DNA from 2 places in the Clostridium pabulibutyricum genome. Region 2 is predicted to be linked to the other one. Evidence: predicted binding sites of a transcription regulator. Region 2 holds the regulator's gene; the other holds the start of a gene.
What was found. The regulator Rex, encoded in region 2, represses fermentation and respiration genes when NADH is low (regulators of the CRP and FNR family bind a similar motif). The targets are predictions, from matches to a motif close to ATTGTTAANNNNTTAACAAT.
Positions count from the first base shown of each region.

Region 1: a site for Rex is predicted at 2,640-2,659, ahead of AC4CVH_RS10630 (acetyl-CoA C-acetyltransferase). Genes of this name have one in related genera too.

Region 1 covers NZ_JBZAYZ010000009.1:43,008-47,229, forward strand. Annotated here, with positions in the region: gene AC4CVH_RS10620 (F0F1 ATP synthase subunit A) at 1-555, opposite strand, end outside; gene AC4CVH_RS10625 (ATP synthase subunit I) at 561-929, opposite strand; gene AC4CVH_RS10630 (acetyl-CoA C-acetyltransferase) at 1,350-2,531, opposite strand; gene wecB (non-hydrolyzing UDP-N-acetylglucosamine 2-epimerase) at 2,718-3,884, opposite strand; gene AC4CVH_RS10640 (MraY family glycosyltransferase) at 3,928-4,222, opposite strand, start outside.
Region 2 covers NZ_JBZAYZ010000007.1:90,898-95,119, forward strand. Annotated here, with positions in the region: gene AC4CVH_RS09225 (ABC-F family ATP-binding cassette domain-containing protein) at 1-1,388, opposite strand, end outside; gene AC4CVH_RS09230 (redox-sensing transcriptional repressor Rex) at 1,666-2,298, shown strand; gene AC4CVH_RS09235 (short-chain-enoyl-CoA hydratase) at 2,496-3,275, shown strand; gene AC4CVH_RS09240 (acyl-CoA dehydrogenase) at 3,331-4,222, shown strand, end outside.

The sequences.
Region 1 (4,222 bases), on a different contig from region 2:
TAAGTATACCAGCAATTCATACAGAAGCCCAAGTATTATAGATCCTACAAGCATGTTACAAAACAACCTCAGGCAAAGTGAAATTGGAAGTGTGAATTTTTCAAGAAGATTCATTGGAAGCATCATCGGAAATGGACTTACAAGCTCCTTAGCATATCCTTTGACTCCAACTTTCATAAATGCATTTGCATTTATAACTACAAAACTGATTATTGCAAAACCAGCTGTTACATTAATATCTTTTGTTGAAGGTTCAATTCCAACAAGGCCGGTTAAATTCAGGAATAGTAGAAAAATCCCCATAGTTCCTATAAATGGAACGAAGCTTTTATACTTATCCCCCATATTTTGATGAATCAAATCATAAATAAATCCCACTACCATTTCTATTATACTTTGTCTTTTGCTTGGCACTTTCTTTAAATTCCTGGTTAATATTAAAGCCAATACAATTACTATGGCCATAATAACCCATTGCGTGACAATACTTGTACTTACACCAAAAGTATGGTTTAACAAAGTAAAAGAAAACACCACACTGGGATCTAAATTCATAGGTATCACCCCTTCCTGATTTTTTTAGTCAGCAATCCATTTAGAATAACAGCAACATAATGAAAGCTGTATCCAACTATAAAAGCTATAAAGTTATATTTATTATTACTATATAGCAATAATACAATACAAATTGTAATAACTATTCTAACAGCTGAGGATATCATAATCCACAGCTTTCCTTTTCCAGCAGCCAATATACTACCAGTTGTTACCGCGTTGGCAACAAAATTTACAAACGCTACAGACAATCCTATGACTAGAGCAAAAGTATAATTTGTAAAAAACATGAGACACAAAATTCCAATTGCGATTCCAATAAAAATATCAATTTTCAATACATTGGTTAAAATCAACTTAATCTGTTTCTCCAAACAACACTCACCTACTGTCAGTTAAATGAAATTCTCTAAATTTTAAATTTAATTAAAATCTATAACAAACATTATATAACTAAATTCGATTATAGTAGCAACATCATATTCGAACATTTTAAGTGATTTATAGTAAATAGCGCTTATTTGCTCATATTATATATAAAAATGTTAGATTTATCTCCGTAATTCTTTCATTTTAAATTCATTAAAATAAAAGCAAATAAAAAATCAAGTTTTTTATTTACTATTGATAACTAATCGTTTTCTTTATTTTTATTTGGAATACTTTATATCCATATATATATAAACTATATATTTTATTCTAAATTTTTAAAAATAAGTATATTAATTTTTTCTAAAAAAAAATTAATAAATGGGAATACTTAAAGTTCCCATTTATTAATTTTAATCTTCAAATTATCTTTCTACTATCAAAGCAGTACCCATTCCACCGCCTATGCACAATGTAGCCAATCCATATTTTGAATCTCTCTTCTGCATTTCATAAAGAAGAGTAACAAGTATTCTTGCTCCAGATGCTCCAATTGGATGTCCTAAAGCAACAGCTCCACCATTTACATTTACTTTACTCATATCAAATTTCAAATCTTTAGCAACTGCAAGACTCTGTGCTGCAAATGCTTCATTTGCTTCTATAACATCCATGTCATCTACAGTCAGATTTGATTTCTCAAGTGCCTGTTTAGTAGCATAGAAAGGTCCATATCCCATTATTCTAGGATCAAGTCCCTTTGTACCATAAGAAACTATTTTAGCAAGTGGTTTTATTCCAAGTTCTTTTGCTTTGTCTGCACTCATAACTACTATTGCTGCTGCTGCATCATTTACACCTGATGCATTACCTGCTGTTACTGTTCCGCCGTCCTTCTTAAATGCAGGTCTTAATTTTGAAAGTGTCTGTGCTGTTGTTCCAAATCTAGGGAATTCATCAGTATCAAATACTATGTCGCCTTTTTTTCTATCATGTATAGTTACAGGTACTATTTCATCCTTGAATCTTCCACTCTTTATTGCTTTTTCTGCCTTCTGCTGTGATGATGCTGAGAATTCATCCTGCATTTCTCTTGTAATTCCCCATTTTTCAGCTACATTTTCAGCAGTCATTCCCATATGATAATCATAAAATGCATCCCAAAGTCCGTCTTTTACCATTTCATCTACTATTTTACCGTCGAACATTCTCTGTCCCCATCTAGTAGTTGGAAGTACATATGGAGCCGCTGACATGTTTTCCATTCCACCTGCTATGATTATATCATCATCACCAGCTTTTATTATCTGAGCTGCCAAACTTACTGATCTCAATCCTGATCCACAAACTTTGTTAAGTGTAAAAGCTGGAACTTCCTTTGGAATTCCTGATTTTATAAGAGCTTGCCTTGCTGGATTTTGTCCAAGTCCTGCCTGCAATACATTTCCCATTATAACTTCGTCTACATCTTCTGGTTTGATATTTGCTCTTTTGATTGCCTCTTTTATAACTATAGCGCCCAAGTCAGTCGCAGGAATGCTCTTCAAGCTTCCTCCAAATTTACCTATAGCCGTTCTAGCTGCACTTGCGATAACTACTTCTCTCATGATTCATCCTCCTATATTCTCTATTTAAATTTAATAATTATAAACATTTTATATAAGTATCTTGTTAACAATTTCATTATACCCGATAATTAAAATTTTATCAATATTTTTGTTAAAAAAAAGACAATGTTTTTTAACAAAATACAGCTGGAAATCATTTCCTCCAGCTATGTTCTGTAAACCCAGCTATTTATTATTTCTAAGATAATCAAAATCTTTGTATCTTCCCTTTTCGATATCAAAATACTCAAGTATGGCATCAACAATTCTTACAGACGCCTTTCCATCTCCATAGGGGTTGATCGCCCTGCTCATTTTATCGTATTCAATTTGTGACCTGATGAGTTTGTTTGCATTTTGAATTATAACTTCCTTTGACGTACCCACTAGTTTAACCGTCCCAGCTTCAACTGCTTCAGGTCTCTCGGTTACACTCCTGAGGACAAGTACCGGTTTTCCAAGATGTGGTGCCTCCTCCTGAAGTCCACCTGAATCAGTCATAACCATATAGCATTTATTCATGAGATTATGAGTCTCATCAGTGTCAAGAGGGGGAAGCAGATGTATCCTTTCCTGACCTTCAAGCATCTTGTATACAACATTTCTTACAATTGGATTCAGATGAACTAGATATATAAGTTCCACATCCTCATTATCCTCTACAATCTTTCTAAGAGCCTCACATATGTTTTGTATCCCCTCACCCCAGTTTTCTCTTCTATGGGCTGTTACCATTATAACCTTTTTAGTTTTATAATCTATTTCATTCAATTCATTATTGTTAAATTCATAACCGTCATCAACGGTTACATTCATTGCATCTATAACCGTATTTCCTGTTACATAAATGTTTTGTTCAGATACTCCTTCTTTTAGAAGGTTATGCTTTGAATTCAATGTAGGAGAGAAATGAAGGTCAGCCATAGCTCCTGTAAGTTTTCTATTCATTTCTTCAGGAAACGGAAAATATTTATTATACGTTCTGAGTCCGGCTTCAACATGACCTACTTTAATCTTTTTGTAAAAGGCTGCAAGCGCCCCTGCAAATGTTGTCGTAGTATCTCCATGAACAAGCACAAGATCCGGTTTAACAGTTTCAAATACTTTTTCAAGTCCCTCAAGAACTCTCGTCGTTATTCCTGTAAGAGTTTGTTTTTTCTTCATTATATTCAAATCAAAATCAGGATCTATACTAAACAAAGCAAGAACTTGGTCCAGCATTTGTCTGTGCTGTGCTGTAACGCAAACTTCGTTATGTATACATTCCCTGCTTTCAAGTTCTTTCACAAGTGGGGCCATTTTTATTGCCTCAGGTCTAGTCCCAAATATAGTAATGGTTTTTAACTGTTTCATATAATATTCCCCCATCTTTAAGGATTGATTTTCATAAAAATATTTATTCTCTGTGTTTGAAAAACCCGGCTTTCCACGCTATCAAAATAAGCACTATGATTACTCCTCCCAGAACAAGATATGACCTCTGTGGATTTATCTCCATTGCAATTACAGAAAGACTTCCAAGTATAGCGCTTATTAAATATATTACTGCAACTGCCTGCCGCTGTGTAAGACCCATATCCAGCAGTCTGTGATGAAGATGTCCCCTGTCTGCCGACATAATAGGTCTGCCGTTTATCTTCCTTCTTATCATAGCAAACAATGTATCATATATGGGTATTCCAAGCGCAAGT
Region 2 (4,222 bases):
AGTTTCAGCAAATTGATTCGGCATCTCTCTCCACCGCTGAGAGAGGAAATTTTTCTAAAAACATCATCTCCGGTAAATAAAAAGGCAGCCAGTGCATTTCTTACTTCTGTCGTTGTAAGTTTGGGAAATGTATCCCAGACTTCATCTATGACGGTTTTATCCATGTTCAAGTTTGATTGTTCCTGATCATAATATCCTATAAATACATTTTTACCAATGGAACAAATTCCATCATATTTATCTATTTCGTTCATTATAATTCTGAAAATTGTAGTTTTTCCTCTGCCATTTTCACCAAGTACGGCAGTTCTTTCACCTTTTTTTATATCAAAATTTACATTTGAAAATAATTTGATGTCATCAAAGCTTTTTCCAAGATTTTCTATATGAAGAACATCGTTTCCGCTTTTTATCTGTGCAGTAAAATTGACATTTCTCAATTTAGGTGCTTTATCTGGGGCATCCAGTCTTTCAATTTTATCCAACCTTTTTTGACGACTTTCTGCAGCTTTTATACTTTTTTCCCGATTAAAAGACCTGTATTTTTCAATTACGGCTTCCTGTCGTTTTATTTCAGCTTGTTGTATGTTGTAAGCTTTGAGCTGAGTTTCATAATTTTTTTGACTCAATTCTATAAACTTTGAGTAGTTTCCGTTATAAAAATTCATATGACCATTTATTAATTCCATAGTTTGGAAAGTTACAGAATCCAGGAAGTATCTGTCATGGGATATTAAAATTACTGTTCCCTTGTAGCTTTTTAGGTATTCTTCAAGCCATTCTATTGCATCCAGATCAAGGTGGTTTGTTGGTTCATCAAGAAGTAATATATTTGGTTTTATAAGAAGAAGTTTGCAAAGTGCAACTCTTGTCTTCTGACCGCCGCTCAGAAGATTTATTTCCTTGTCAAAGTCAATTTCAAAGAACCCGAGTCCCTTGAGTACCCTGCTTATTTCGGCTTTATATGTATAACCACCTCTGTTTACATATAGTTCGGAATAAGTTGCATAATCATTTATCAGTTTATTTTGGTAAGATTCGTTGTTTTTATCATAGGGTTGATTCATCAAGTTTTCCAGCTTGGAAAGTTTGTTCTCTATATCTATAATATCTTTAAATACAACAAGCATTTCATCATAAATTGTGTTTGATGATTTCAAGGACAGATGCTGTGCTAGATATCCTGTGGTCTTTGCTTTGTCTATATACAGATCACCGCCATCTTGTTCCAATTCACCTGTTAGTATTTTGAACAAAGTAGATTTGCCGGCGCCGTTTGGCCCTATTAATCCTACTTTGTCACCTTCATTTATGTTAAAGGTAACATTATTTAATATAACATCTTCGCCGTAGCTCTTATGAATATTTTTACAGCTTAAAATTATCATAGTAAGACACCATCCTTAACGTATATATTTTACTATTTATATATAAAATTTTGTAGTGCTTTTTAAAATAATTATATAATTTTGATGTGTTGCATACATTATTAGTACTGCAAAATCAATAAATAAAGAGATTAGACTATTGACATCTTATAGACATAAATAATACTATTAAATAGGAAAGTATAGTAAAATGATGCAATTTGGGATTTATGAAATTAAAACATATTATAAATAGTAAATAACAAATAGTAAATTAAAACAAATAAGAGGTGCAGTTATGGACAAGAAAAAAAACATATCAATGGCAGTTATAAAGAGACTTCCCAAATATCATAGATACTTGGGATATCTTGTAAGAAATGATGTTGATAGAATATCTTCTAAAGAGTTAAGCGAAACTATAGGATTTACAGCATCACAAATAAGGCAGGATCTTAATTGTTTTGGAGATTTCGGCCAGCAGGGATATGGATACAATGTGAGTGAGCTATATAATGAAATAATGAACATACTGGGGCTCAGCAAAATTTATAATACGGCAATAATTGGTGCTGGAAATATAGGTCAAGCTTTAGCAAATTATACTAGATTTGAGAAACTTGGCTTTAAGCTTCAAGTTATTTTTGATATAAACCCTAAGCTTGTAGGTATTAAAATAAGGGATATTGAAATAAAAGATATTGATTATCTTTATGATTATATTAAAGAAAATGTCATAGATATAGGAATAATATGCGTTCCAAGTAATAATGCCCAAAAAGTATGTGATGTCCTGGTTAAGAATGGAGTTAAAGGAATATGGAATTTCGCTCCTGTTGATCTTGTGGTTCCTGATGATGTAAAGGTTGAAAATGTTCATTTAAGTGATAGTTTGCTTACACTCACGTGTCTTTTAAATGAGATTGAATAGGTAAATTTTTAATATATTTCAATAAAAATGTATAAATAAATATTTTTTTATGATTATTATTGAAATATAGAAATTCAGAGTATATAATAATAGTTGAAGCTTGTGCTTCAACTATTATTATAACTAAACTTGTGATATTATTAACAATGATTTGTTAAAAAGTATTATAAGAATAAAGGTTGTTGGGAGGATTCGGTATGGATTTTAAGAATGTTATTTTTGAGAAAGAAGAAAAGATAGCAACGCTTACCATTAACAGACCTAAAGCATTAAATGCGCTTAACTCGGAAACGCTAACTGAAATCGATTGTGTTGTCGATCAGGTAGCTGCTGATGACGAGATACTTGCATTGATAATTACAGGTGCTGGAAAATCTTTTGTCGCAGGAGCAGACATATCAGAAATGAAAGATTTGAATGCTGCTGCAGGAAGAAAGTTTGGAATTTTGGGAAACAACGTATTTAAAAAGTTGGAGAATCTTGAGAAACCTGTTATTGCAGCTGTAAATGGATTTGCATTAGGAGGAGGTTGTGAGCTATCTTTAGCATGTGATATAAGAATAGCTTCTTCAAAGGCTAAATTTGGACAACCAGAATCTGGACTTGGAATTACGCCCGGTTTTGGAGGAACTCAGAGACTTCCTAGACTGGTAGGAACAGGAGTGGCTAAAGAGCTGATATATACTGCAAAGATGATAAAAGCAGATGAAGCTTTTAGAATTGGTCTTGTAAACAAAGTAGTAGAACCAGATGCTCTTTTAGATGAAGTAAAATCACTTGCAAATCAGATAGTTGCAAATGCACCAATAGCTGTTAAATTGTGTAAGGCAGCTATAAACAAGGGAATACAAACTGATATAGTTACAGGTACTTCATATGAATCAGAAGTATTTGGAGAATGTTTTGCTACAGAGGATCAAAAAGAGGGAATGGGTGCTTTCTTGGAAAAAAGAGATAAGACATTCATGAATAAATAGATTCGCTAGGTAATTATTAGATTCGCTAGGTAATTATTAGAGGAGGTAAAAATATATGGATTTTACACTAACCAGGGAACAAGAATTTGTAAAGCAAATGGTGAGGGAATTTACGGAAAATGAAGTTAAGCCTTTAGCTTCCGAAATAGATGAAACAGAAAGATTCCCAAGAGAAACAGTAGACAAAATGGCTAAATACGGTATGATGGGAATACCTTTTCCAAAAAAATATGGTGGAGCAGGTGGAGATACTCTTTCCTACATAATAGCAGTAGAAGAGCTTTCAAAAGCTTGTGGTACAACAGGCGTTATTTTGTCGGCACATACATCTCTTTGCGCATCACTTCTTGAACAATTCGGTAATGAAGATCAAAAACAAAAATATTTGGTTCCACTAGCAAAAGGTGAAAAAATAGGTGCATTTGGACTTACTGAACCTAATGCAGGTACTGATGCGTCAGGACAACAGAGTTTGGCTGTCCTTGAGGGAGATCATTATGTACTTAATGGGCAGAAAATATTTATAACAAATGGTGGAGTTGCAGATGTATTTGTAGTATTTGCAATGACTGACAGAAGCAAAGGAAATCATGGAATATCCGCATTCATACTTGAAAAGGGAATGCCTGGATTTTCAATTGGAAAACTTGAGAATAAAATGGGTATAAGAGCTTCATCAACTACTGAACTTATATTTGAAGATTGTATTGTTCCAAAAGAAAACCTTGTCGGCAGAGAAGGAAAGGGCTTTGGAATAGCAATGAAAACTCTTGATGGAGGAAGAATTGGAATCGCAGCTCAGGCACTTGGAATAGCAGAAGGTGCACTTGGTGAAGCCATTGAATATATGAAAGAGAGAAAACAGTTTGGAAGATCACTTAACAGATTCCAGGGACTTGCATGGACTGTTGCAGATCTTGATACAAAGATACAGGCAGCAAAATATC